Regions from separate parts of the Enterobacter sp. UPMP2052 genome, predicted to be linked through region 4. Evidence: predicted binding sites of a transcription regulator. Region 4 holds the regulator's gene; each other region holds the start of a gene.

Region 1 (3,075 bases), on a different contig from region 4:
ATAACCCGACAGTTCCCACATTTCAGGTAAATGCAGGCTCAGAGAACCGCCCGTGGTGCGGCCATCGGTGCCCATTGGCAGACCGAAGCTGCCGAGGATCTGGTTATAAGCGGAAGGCAGGCTGCTCTTGTAGTCGCCATCAAAGTCAATTTTCACTTCAGAGCGGTAGGTAAAGCCGTAACGGTTATCCTTGTCGATTTCGTACAGGATACCGGCGTTCCAGCCAAAGCCCCACTCATCACCCTTCAGGTGCGCAATCTGGGTATCTGCAGGCAGTCCCGCAACCTGCTGTGCAAGGCCAGGGACGGGCGGCAGAACGCCTGAGCCTGCCACGATCTGACCGAGGTCACCCGCGTAACGTTCGATTTTCGCTCTGGCGTATACCGCATCAAAGCCAACGCCGAAGCTCCAGTGGTTGTTCAGACGGTATGCACCGCTCAGGTTCAGGTTGAGCGTTTCGAGGTCGGTTTTACCACCGTAAGCACCGGCCGCGTAGTTGTTATTAAACTCGGTCGCTAAACCGTAGTTTGAGGTGACGGATGCACCCCAGCCGAACTGATCGTTGATAGGCGCGACGAAGTGCAGGTTAGGTACCCATGCGGTAGGCGCGATGTTATCAGAGTTCAGGCTGGCGCCCGTAGGCGAGGTCCCGGTGATATCCACACCCGGATCGACAAAAATAGCGCCTGCGGAGAACATTGGGCGATCAAACATCATGATCAGTGCCGGGTTGCGGCTGGCATTGCCTGCGTCATCGGCAATTGCACCTTCCCCGGAATACGCACGGCCAAGGCCAGAGGAAGAAAATTCGTTTAACTGGAAGCCCGCTGACCAGGCGGACGTTGAGACGATTGCCACTGCAACTGCTAACGCAGTCTTTTTAAACAGGGTTTTCTGGCTCATGACCATAACCTCATTGAGTTATTTTTATTCAATATTTGTTACATACCGTAACAGGAGCGCGAAGTGTAGGGTCTGAGGTACCGCAGACAAATCAGACCAGTGGCGAGAGTATAGGTCTGACCAGCTGGAATGTTGCAAGTATGTTTATTAATATTTTCAAACATGTTTCTAGAAACGAGATCTGGTTGGCAAAAATGTGACCATAGGGCGTCGTCCGAAAAGGGGATTTTTGTTTTAGATCATTTTTTAGTGTGATATCGGTCACTTATCTCATTTTGCCTCATTAACGGCTGGAGAGAGGCTGCGCCGGGGCGTAAAATATCCTCAACGTGTTTATCTCGCGTCTTACGCGAATACAGAGGAAATTGAGCTATGAGTAAATGCAGTGCTGATGAAACCCCGGTTTGCTGCTGTATGGATGTTGGAACCATTATGGACAACACCGATTGCACCGCGTCTTACAGCCGTGTGTTCAGCAACCGTGCCGAAGCGGAAGAAACCCTGGCCGCGCTGAGCCAGCGTGCGCGCGAGGTTGAATCCGATCCGTGCGAAATCACGTCCACCTTTACTGAAGTGGATGGCGGCGTGCAGCTGGACATCGATTTTGTTTTCGCCTGCGAAGCCGAAACTCTGATTTTCCAGCTGGGTCTGCGTTAATTCCACCGGTCCGCGGCCTTCTTTTACCTGAGAGGGCAAAAACCGCAACAATGCCTCTGCTCAACAGGGGCATTTTCTTTTTCTTCTCTGTGTATTAGCTCGCATTTTTTCGTTTCCCCGATTGGCTCAATGTAAAAAAATGGTTAAGACTGTTATCAGGTCAGACCACTTTGCGCGTCAGCATAAAAATTTTACAGGGGAGTGTTATGAGTCAGGCATTACCGCTTATCACCCGACACGGTGACCGCATCGCCATTGTCAGCGGGTTACGCACGCCGTTTGCGCGCCAGGCAACCGCATTTCACGGAGTACCGGCAGTCGATCTGGGGAAAATGGTAGTGGGTGAAATGCTGGCTCGCAGCGAAATCCCCCCCGAGGTGATTGAACAGTTGGTTTTCGGCCAGGTCGTTCAGATGCCGGAAGCGCCCAATATCGCGCGCGAAATTGTTCTTGGAACGGGCATGAACGTGCACACCGATGCCTACAGCGTCAGCCGCGCCTGTGCGACCAGCTTCCAGGCGGTCGCCAACGTCGCGGAAAGCCTGATGGCGGGCACCATTCGAGCCGGGATTGCCGGCGGCGCGGATTCATCTTCAGTCCTGCCGATTGGCGTAAGTAAAAAGCTGGCGCGGATCCTGGTAGATGCCAACAAGGCGCGCACTGCCGGACAGAAACTCAAACTTTTCTCGCGTTTACGGTTACGCGATCTCATGCCGGTTCCCCCCGCCGTAGCGGAGTATTCCACCGGGCTGCGCATGGGCGACACCGCTGAACAGATGGCGAAAACCTACGGCATCACGCGTGAGCAACAGGATGCGCTGGCGCACCGCTCGCACCAGCTCGCCGCAAAAGCCTGGGCAGAAGGCAAGCTGGCCGATGAGGTCATGGCGGCCTATACGCCACCTTACCGCGAGCCGCTCGTGGAAGATAACAACATCCGTGGAGCCTCGACGCTGGCGGATTACGCAAAATTACGCCCGGCGTTTGATCGCAAGCACGGTACCGTCACGGCCGCCAACAGTACGCCGCTAACTGACGGTGCTGCGGCGGTGATCCTGATGACCGAGTCCCGCGCCAAAGAGCTGGGACTCACCCCGTTGGGATATTTACGCAGCTACGCGTTCACGGCCATCGATGTCTGGCAGGACATGCTGCTAGGCCCCGCCTGGTCAACGCCCCTGGCGCTGGAACGCGCCGGGCTGTCGCTCTCTGATTTAACCCTGATCGATATGCACGAAGCCTTTGCAGCCCAAACCCTGGCAAATCTCCAGTTGCTGGCAAGCGAACGTTTTGCCCGCGATGTGCTTGGCCGCACGCATGCGACCGGCGAGGTGGATCAGAGCAAGTTTAACGTTCTCGGCGGCTCCATCGCCTACGGTCATCCGTTTGCGGCGACGGGCGCGCGAATGATCACGCAAACGTTACATGAGCTACGCCGCCGTGGCGGTGGTTTTGGTCTGGTGACCGCCTGCGCGGCGGGCGGCCTGGGTGCGGCAATGGTTCTGGAGGCGGAAT
Region 2 (3,075 bases), on a different contig from region 4:
GTCCCAGCCCAGGCGCACTTTAACCGTTACCGGCAGATGCGACGGCACGGCTTCACGCATGGCTTTTGCGCCGCGATAGATAAGCTCAGGATCTTTTAACAGCGTCGCCCCACCGCCGCTGCCGTTGACCATTTTCGACGGGCAGCCACAGTTGAGATCGACGCCGTAAGAGCCCAGCTCAACCGCGCGAGCGGCGTTTTCTGCCAGCCATTCGGGATACTGGCCCAACAGCTGGATGCGCACCAGCGTACCGGAGGAGGTCCGGCTCTGGTTGTGCAGCTCAGGGCAGAGTCGGTGAAAAGATTTTACCGGCAACAGCATATCGACCACGCGTAAAAACTCCGTCACGCAGAGATCGTAATCGTTCACCTCGGTCAGAAGTTCGCGCACGAGAGAATCGAGCACGCCTTCCATTGGGGCCAGTAAAACACGCATGCAGAGTACCTGTGAAAAAAGACGCGCTATGGTATCTGCTCGCAGGGTCAGTGGGAAGCCCGGAGGTTAATCCGGGATCGTTTCTTCAGGACGCAGGGTGAGCACCTCAAATCCGTCTGCGGTAACCGCAATGGTATGCTCCCACTGCGCCGACAATTTTTTATCGCGCGTCACCACCGTCCAGCCATCTTTTTTAGTCTTGATGCGGCTGTCGCCCTGGTTGACCATCGGCTCGATAGTAAACACCATCCCCTCTTTCAGCACCGCACCTTCGCCCGGTTTTCCGTAATGCAGCACCTGTGGCTCCTCGTGCATCTCTTTGCCGATACCGTGGCCGCAGTACTCACGCACCACGCTGTAGCCGTTGCTTTCAACGTGCGACTGAATAGCGTGGCCGATATCCCCGAGCGTCGCGCCGGGCTTCACCGCCTTGATCCCTTTCCACATCGCTTCGTAGGTTTTTTTCACCAGCCGACGCGCCAGCGGTGAAACATCGCCAATCAGATACATTTTGCTGGAATCGGCAATCAGGCCCTCTTTTTCGAGGGTGATATCAACGTTCACAATTGAACCGGACTTCAGATGTTCAGATTCTTTAGGAATGCCGTGGCAGACCACCTCGTTGACGGAGGTGTTAAGCACATACGGGAAATCATACTGCCCTTTACTGGCCGGGCGGGCCTGAAGCGTATCGACGATAAACGCCTCAACACGGTTGTTTATCGCCATGGTGGTCACGCCGGGCGCGATAAATCCGTCTAACATGGTAAAGACGGAGGCCAACAGTTCCCCGGCGTGGCGCTGTCTGACGAGCTCATCGGCGGTTTTAATGATGATTGACGGCATAAATCGTCTCCTGCGCAGCCTGTTAATCGTTTGATTCATAAATGAAACTAATACTGGCATGCAAACGGGCTGCTGTCCATTTGGTGAAATGCCCAACGTTCCCTTTCGGAATGTCTGGTATTCTCAAATTTCATGATGTGATCCGTGGCACACTTCTGGGTTTAATTGTATGATGAATGCGTTTCTTCAAGGACTTTTACCATGAGCAAATCATTGAATACTGTCTGGCAATATCTGCGCGCATTCGTCCTGATTTACGCCTGTCTCTATGCCGGGATCTTTATCGCCTCGCTGCTGCCCATCACGATCCCCGGCAGCATTATCGGCATGCTGATCCTGTTTGTGCTACTGGCGCTGCAGGTGCTACCCGCAAAGTGGGTCAACCCCGGTTGCTTCGTACTTATCCGCTATATGGCGCTGCTGTTCGTGCCTATCGGCGTGGGGGTGATGCAGTATTTCGATTTGCTCAAAGCGCAGTTCGGCCCGATTGTGGTCTCCTGCGCGGTCAGTACGCTGGTGGTATTGCTGGTGGTGAGCTGGAGTTCGCATCTGGTACACGGCGAACGTAAAGTGGTCGGGCAAAAAGGAACCAAACAATGATAGCCAATATCTGGTGGTCGCTGCCGTTAACCCTGGTGGTCTTCTTCGCCGCGCGTAAACTGGCCGCACGTTTTAAGATGCCGCTGCTTAACCCGCTGCTGGTGGCGATGGTGGTGATTATTCCTTTCCTGATGCTCACCGGCATTCCTTACGAACGCTACTTTGCCGGGAGCAAAATATTAAACGATTTGCTGCAGCCTGCCGTCGTGGCGCTGGCGTTTCCTTTATATGAACAGCTGCACCAAATCCGCGCCCGCTGGAAATCCATCATTACCATCTGTTTTTTGGGCAGCCTGGTGGCGATGATCACCGGCACATCGGTGGCGCTGCTGATGGGCGCATCGCCCGAGATTGCCGCCTCCATTATGCCTAAATCCGTCACCACGCCGATTGCCATGGCCGTGGGCGGCAGCATCGGTGGGATCCCGGCCATCAGTGCCATGTGCGTGATCTTCGTGGGTATCCTGGGGGCGGTGTTTGGCCACACCCTGCTTAATGTGATGAAAATTCATACTAAAGCCGCGCGGGGTCTGGCGATGGGTACTGCCTCACACGCGCTGGGTACCGCGCGCTGTGCCGAAATGGATTACCAGGAGGGCGCATTCAGTTCCCTGGCGCTGGTCATCTGCGGGATTATGACCTCGCTGATTGCCCCGTTCCTCTTCCCGGTGATCCTGGCCGTGGTGGGCTAAAATTTTGCGATGCGTCGCGCAAATTTCATTTTGATTTCATAAGTTGCAGACATTATGAGAAGTGGATCACATATTAAGGCCCATCGGCTCCGTACACTACCGATCCATTAACCTTGATGAGGCAACGCCATGCACCCACGTTTTCAAACAGCTTTCGCCCAGCTTGCAGAGAATTTGCAATCAGCCCTGGCCCCGGTTCTGGCGGATACGCATTTCCCCGCCCTGCTGACGGCGGAGCAGGTCACGACGCTTAAACAAGCCACGGGACTGGACGAAGACGAACTGGCTTTTGCACTGCTGCCGCTGGCTGCCGCCTGCGCCCGTGCTGACCTCTCCCACTTCAACGTTGGCGCCATCGCGCGCGGCGTCAGCGGCGTCTGGTACTTCGGCGGGAACATGGAGTTCCTCGGGGCCACCATGCAGCAAACCGTTCACGCTGAACAGAGCGCCATCAGCCACGCCTGGCTGCGCGGTGAAAAGGGCCTGCGCGCGATCACCGTTA
Region 3 (3,075 bases), on a different contig from region 4:
CCGCAGGCGTCGGCGCAAAGCTGGTTCAGCAGCTGGTTCTGGCAGCCGCCGCCAACGATGTGCAACCGGCTGAACGGCCTGCCGCGAAGGCTCACCAGTTCGTCGAGAATGTCGGCATACAGCAGGGCGAGGCTGTCAAAAATACAGCGCGCCAGCTCGGCAGGGCGGGACGGCACCGGCTGGCCGGCCTCGACGCAGGCGGCCTGGATCTCGGCGCTCATGTGCGCCGGGTTGATAAAGCGGTCATCATTGGGGTTGATCAGGTAGGTGCAGGCCGTCAGCTTTTCGGTTTGTGCAATCAGCGAGGCCAGGTCGGTGATGTTCTGCTCTTTCAGCACCCGCTGGAGCAGCCACAGCCCCATGATGTTCTTTAACACCCGGTAACGGCCTTCTGCGCCGCCCTCGTTGGTGATGTTCGCCGCCAGCGCGGCGTCGCTGGTGTAGGGCGTTTTGCTCTCAAAGCCCATCAGCGACCAGGTGCCGGAAGAGAGATACGCCGCGTCTTTGTCGGCAAGCGGCGCGGCGATGACCGCGCTGGCGGTATCGTGGCTCGCCACGGCCACCACCGGGATCGGATTGCCCTGCGGGCAGACCCACTCGCCAATCACATTGCCCGGATGGGTCGGCGTGCCAAACCACGACGGCGAGGCACCCGTCCAGGCCAGCAGGTTTTCGTCCCAGTTATCGGAATTGATGTTCACCAGCTGGGTGGTGGTGGCGTTGGTGTATTCCCAGTTCAGGTTGCCGGTCAGGCGGTAGCTGAAGTAGTCGGGGATCAGCAGGGCGTGCGCCGCCTTTGCGGCCAGTTCCGGCTGCTGTTCGACCAGGGCGCGCAGCTGATACAGGGTGTTAAACGGCAGGAACTGAATGCCGCTGCGCCCGTAGATCGTCTCTTTACCCAGCTGGGCGATGGCATGCGCCATGACGCCGTCGGTACGGCTGTCGCGGTAAGAGACGGGCAGGCCGACGCGTTCGCCAGCGTCGTCCAGCAGGACGTAATCCACGCCCCAGGTATCAATTCCGATGCTGTCGATACGGATGCCGTCATTGCAGACATTCCCAAGCCCGGTACGGATTGCCGCCTCCAGGCCGTCAATGTCCCAGGTATCAAAGCCGTCCCGCTTTTGCAGGCAGTTGGCAAAACGGTGCATTTCGCGAAGCGAAAGCGTGCGCTGGCTACGGTCCCAGGTCGCCAGCATTACGCGGCCGCTGGATGCGCCTAAATCGACAGCCACACAATGGCGAAAAGTCATGGTCACGTCCTTTCTCAAGTCATTAGCGGTGAGTGTAAGAAAGGGAAGAAAAAGGCACCTTCTCGCCAGTGACAGGGCAAATCGCGCGCTGGCAAGAAAGCAAAGGTGAACGTGAGGCAGTTCACAGTTTCCAGTAATGACGGGGTTTTCAGGCAGTGTGACGCTTACCGCATTTCCCGATCTTTCCGCCCGTTTCTTGAAAAACGGACAGCTTTTGCGAGGTTTGCTGCTGAAAATTTAAGGTGCGTGCGCCGGGCCTTAATTACTATTTTGAGAACTTTTCTCATTGGTGGGGGCCGTTATGACCGTACTACACAGCGTGGATTTTTTTCCTTCGGGCGGGTCGCCTGTCGCGATTGAGCCACGGCTCCCGCAGGCAGCGTTTCCGGAACATCATCATGATTTCCATGAGATTGTGATTGTTGAGCACGGCACGGGCATTCACGTTTTCAACGGCCAGCCGTACACCATCAGCGGTGGCACGGTCTGCTTCGTACGCGATCACGACCGGCATTTGTACGAACATACCGACAACCTGTGTCTGACCAACGTGCTGTATCGCTCGCCGGATGCGTTCCAGTTTTTGTCCGGGCTTAATCAGCTTTTGCCCCAGGAGAAAGACGGGCACTATCCGTCGCACTGGCGGGTTAATCAGTCCACGTTGCAGCAGGTGCGCCAGCTGGTGAGCCAGATGGAGCAGAGCGAGGAGGGGCTGGAGACGCACGTCGTTGCCACGCGTGAACTTCTTTTTATGCAACTGCTGGTGCTGCTGCGCCGCAGTAGCCTGGTGGAGGGGCTGGAAAATAACGCTGCGCGCCTTAACCAGCTGATGGCCTGGCTGGAAGATCACTTTGCTGAGGATATCTGCTGGGAAACGCTGGCGGATGATTTCTCGCTGTCGCTGCGTACCCTGCACCGCCAGCTGAAGCAGCACACCGGGCTGACCCCACAGCGCTATCTTAACCGCCTGCGCTTAATCAAGGCCCGGCATCTGCTGCGCCACACGGATGAAAGCGTCACGGACATCGCTTATCGTTGCGGTTTCGGCGACAGTAACCACTTTTCGACGCTGTTTCGCCGTGAATTCAGCTGGTCGCCGCGCGACATTCGTCAGGGCAAGGACGCGTCGCTTCAGTAACGCGAGGGCAATCACCGTTTTTTCGCCGCAAAAAGGCTAATAATGTCAGGTTATTCGCCCGTGAGGTTGTGGTGTGGCTGCTCAGTTAATTCTTCGCAAAGATGATTTTTTTGCCTCCGCCGGCCAGGCCGTTGCGGTGGCCGATCGCTATCCGCAAAACGTCTTTGCCGAACACACGCATGAATTTTGCGAGCTGGTGCTGGTGTGGCGGGGCAACGGCCTGCACGTCCTTAACGACCGGCCTTACCGCATCACGCGCGGGGATCTGTTTTACATTCGCGCCGAGGACAAACACTCCTACGCCTCGGTGAACGACCTGGTGTTGCAGAACGTCATCTACTGCCCGGACAGGCTCAAACTCAACGTCGACTGGGCCGCAAACATTCCGGGGTTTGTTGATGCGAAGGGCGCACCGCACTGGCGCTTAAGCAGCAACGGCATGACCCAGGTCCGGCAGGTGATTTCCCAGCTTGAACAGGAGAGCCTGAAAAACGATCCCGAGGCTAACCAGATGGCGGAGCTGCTCTTTGCCCAGCTGGTAATGACCCTCAAGCGCTATCGTTATGCCACCGACAACCCCTCCGCCACCACTCAGGAGGCGCTGCTTGATAAGCTCATCACCCAACTTGCGGGCAGCCTGAACAAGAGTTTCGTGCTGGAAAAGTTCTGCGAGCAGGAGCAGTG
Region 4 (3,075 bases):
GCGTCTTTCAGGTCTTTACCCGTGACAATAAAGTGCAGATTGATATGCGTGAACAGGCGTGGCGCCTCTTCGCGGCGTTCAGACGTGAGCTTCACTTCGCAATCGGTCACGTCGTGACGGCCTTTTTGCAGGATCGACACCACGTCGATAGCGCTGCATCCCCCCGCCGCCATCAGCACCATCTCCATAGGGCTTGGGGCTTTATCGCCGGAGTTACCGTCCATCAAAATTTGGTGGCCTGACGCAGACTCGCCCAGGAACGTCAGCCCTTCTACCCACTTTACACGCGCTTGCATATTCATTAACTCCAACGTTGCATTTTTGGTGACAGAGTACGCGCGCGTTACATTTCACGCAACGGAAGGCGACCTGCATCATGCTGAAGCGAGACACCAGGAGACACGCGTCAAAAGCTATGCTAAAACACTCAGGATGCTACAGTAATACATTGACGTTACACATGTATGCAGAGGACATCAAACTTTACTGGCTGCGAAACGTTACGACAGCCGACTTCCCAGGGTATGGGTAAGAATTCGATTGCAACCCCAGAGTCAGGATGCGATTTATGGCTCTGGTGACAGCTTATAACAGAGGATAACAGCGCATGGTGCTTGGCAAACCGCAAACAGACCCGACTCTCGAATGGTTCTTGTCTCATTGCCACATTCATAAGTACCCATCGAAGAGCACGCTGATTCACCAGGGTGAAAAAGCGGAAACGTTGTATTACATCGTCAAAGGCTCGGTGGCAGTGCTGATCAAAGATGAAGAAGGGAAAGAGATGATCCTTTCTTATCTGAACCAGGGCGATTTCATCGGTGAACTGGGCCTGTTTGAAGAGGGCCAGGAACGTAGCGCCTGGGTTCGTGCGAAAACCGCATGTGAAGTGGCTGAAATTTCTTACAAGAAGTTCCGTCAGCTGATTCAGGTAAACCCTGACATCCTGATGCGTCTCTCTTCCCAGATGGCTCGCCGTCTGCAGGTGACGTCTGAGAAAGTGGGCAACCTTGCCTTCCTCGACGTTACCGGCCGTATCGCGCAGACCCTGCTGAACCTGGCTAAACAGCCGGACGCGATGACCCACCCTGACGGCATGCAAATTAAAATTACCCGCCAGGAAATTGGTCAGATCGTTGGTTGCTCCCGTGAAACAGTGGGCCGTATCCTGAAAATGCTGGAAGACCAGAACTTGATCTCTGCCCACGGTAAAACCATCGTGGTCTACGGAACCCGTTAATTACGGTCAAACGGCGTGCCACCGCAAGGTGACACGCCGTTTTTGTCTCTACTCCCCATGTGGCGCAGGCTGATCTATCACCCGGAAGTTAACTACGCACTGCGGCAAACGCTGGTGTTGTGCCTTCCTGTGGCCGTGGGCCTGATCCTTGGTCATCTCCAGCAGGGTCTGCTGTTTTCCCTTGTGCCTGCCTGCTGCAACATTGCGGGCCTCGACACGCCGCATAAGCGCTTTTTCAAACGCCTGATCGTTGGCGGTTGCCTGTTTGCAGGCTGTAGCCTCGCGGTGCAGCTTCTGCTGGCCCGGGATATTCCGCTGCCGCTCATTCTGACCGTGCTGGCAATGACGCTCGGCGTGACTGCTGAAATCAGCTCGCTGCACGCCCGACTGCTGCCCGCCTCGCTGATTGCCGCCATCTTTACGCTGAGCCTGGCGGGCAATATGCCGGTGTGGGAGCCGCTGCTGATCTACGCCCTCGGCACGCTGTGGTACGGCGTATTCAACTGGTTTTGGTTCTGGCTGTGGCGGGAACAGCCGCTGCGCGAATCCCTGAGCCTGCTCTACGTGCAGCTAGCGGAGTACTGCGAGGCCAAATACACCCTGCTGACCCAGCACACCGATCCGGAAAAATCACTGCCGCCGCTGCTGACGCGACAGCAAAAGGTGGTGGATCTGATTGGCCAGTGTTACCAGCAGTTGCATATGCTTGCCGCCAATAAAAACCATGATTACAAGCGGCTGCTGCGCATCTTCCAGGTAGGGCTGGATCTGCAAGAGCACATCTCGGTCAGCCTGCATCACCCGCAAGAGGTGCAAAAGCTGGTCGAGCGTAGCCACGCCGAAGCGGTGATCCGCTGGAACGCACAGACGGTGTCCGCGCGCCTGCGGGTGCTGGCAGACGACATTCTTTATCACCGCTACCCCACGCGTTTTAACATGGATAAACCCCTCGGCGCGCTGGAGAAGATTGCCCGCCAGCACCCGGATAACCCGGTCGGGCAGTTCGCCGCCTGGCACTTCAGCCGCATCGCGCGCGTCCTGCGCACCCAGCGTCCGCTCTACCCACGCGACCTGATGGCCGATAAACAAAAACGGCTCCCGCTGCTGCCCGCCCTTAAAAGCTACCTGTCGCTGAAATCCCCGGCGCTGCGTAACGCCGCGCGCATTAGTGTGATGCTGAGCATCGCCAGCCTGATGGGGATGGCGCTGCACCTGCCGAAGCCATACTGGATCTTAATGACCGTGCTGTTTGTTACCCAAAACGGCTACGGCGCCACGCGGGTGCGCATCCTGCACCGGGCGGGCGGCACGATTGCCGGGCTGGTCATTGCCGGGGTCACCCTGCACTTCCACGTGCCGGAGGGATATACGCTGGCGGGAATGCTGGCAATTACGCTGGTGAGCTACCTGATTATCCGCAAAAGCTACGGCTGGGCGATGGTTGGCTTTACAGTCACGGCGGTATATACCCTGCAGTTGCTTACGCTCAACGGCGAGCAGTTCATCATCGCCCGGCTGGTTGATACGCTGATTGGCTGCCTGATTGCGTTTGGCGGCATGGTCTGGCTGTGGCCGCAGTGGCAGAGCGGGCTGCTCAGGCAAAACGCCCACGACGCGCTGGAGGCAGACCAGGAGGCTATCAGGCTGATCCTCAGCGACGACCCGCAGCCCTCGCCGCTGGCCTATCAGCGCATGAAGGTCAACCAGGCGCACAACGCCCTGTTTAACTCGCTCAACCAGGCGATGCAGGAGCCAGGCTTTAACTCGCACTATCTGGCAGACATGAAACTGTGGGTGACGCACAGCCAGTTTATCGTCGAGCACATCAATGCGAT

Evidence for each region. Region 4 encodes CRP, which controls carbon source genes, mostly activating them, when cyclic AMP is high. Its sites were predicted from a motif close to ATGTGANNNNNNTCACAT; they were not measured.
Region 1: a site for CRP is predicted at 1,153-1,170, ahead of ACWKX3_RS00855 (YfcZ/YiiS family protein). Genes of this name have one in related genera too.
Region 2: a site for CRP is predicted at 1,417-1,434, ahead of ACWKX3_RS01595 (CidA/LrgA family protein). Genes of this name have one in related genera too.
Region 3: a site for CRP is predicted at 1,409-1,426, ahead of rhaS (HTH-type transcriptional activator RhaS). Genes of this name have one in related genera too.

Annotation. Positions count from the first base shown of each region.
Region 1 is NZ_JBSKJR010000001.1:181,728-184,802, forward strand. Features, by position in the region: gene fadL (long-chain fatty acid transporter FadL) at 1-903, opposite strand, end outside; gene ACWKX3_RS00855 (YfcZ/YiiS family protein) at 1,276-1,560, shown strand; gene fadI (acetyl-CoA C-acyltransferase FadI) at 1,767-3,075, shown strand, end outside.
Region 2 is NZ_JBSKJR010000001.1:348,396-351,470, reverse strand. Features, by position in the region: gene dusC (tRNA dihydrouridine(16) synthase DusC) at 1-435, opposite strand, end outside; gene map (type I methionyl aminopeptidase) at 502-1,281, opposite strand; gene ACWKX3_RS01595 (CidA/LrgA family protein) at 1,483-1,881, shown strand; gene ACWKX3_RS01590 (CidB/LrgB family autolysis modulator) at 1,878-2,573, shown strand; gene cdd (cytidine deaminase) at 2,703-3,075, shown strand, end outside.
Region 3 is NZ_JBSKJR010000010.1:50,961-54,035, reverse strand. Features, by position in the region: gene rhaB (rhamnulokinase) at 1-1,253, opposite strand, end outside; gene rhaS (HTH-type transcriptional activator RhaS) at 1,555-2,391, shown strand; gene rhaR (HTH-type transcriptional activator RhaR) at 2,465-3,075, shown strand, end outside.
Region 4 is NZ_JBSKJR010000005.1:167,055-170,129, reverse strand. Features, by position in the region: gene ACWKX3_RS15670 (OsmC family protein) at 1-296, opposite strand, end outside; gene crp (cAMP-activated global transcriptional regulator CRP) at 608-1,240, shown strand; gene ACWKX3_RS15660 (YccS/YhfK family putative transporter) at 1,298-3,075, shown strand, end outside.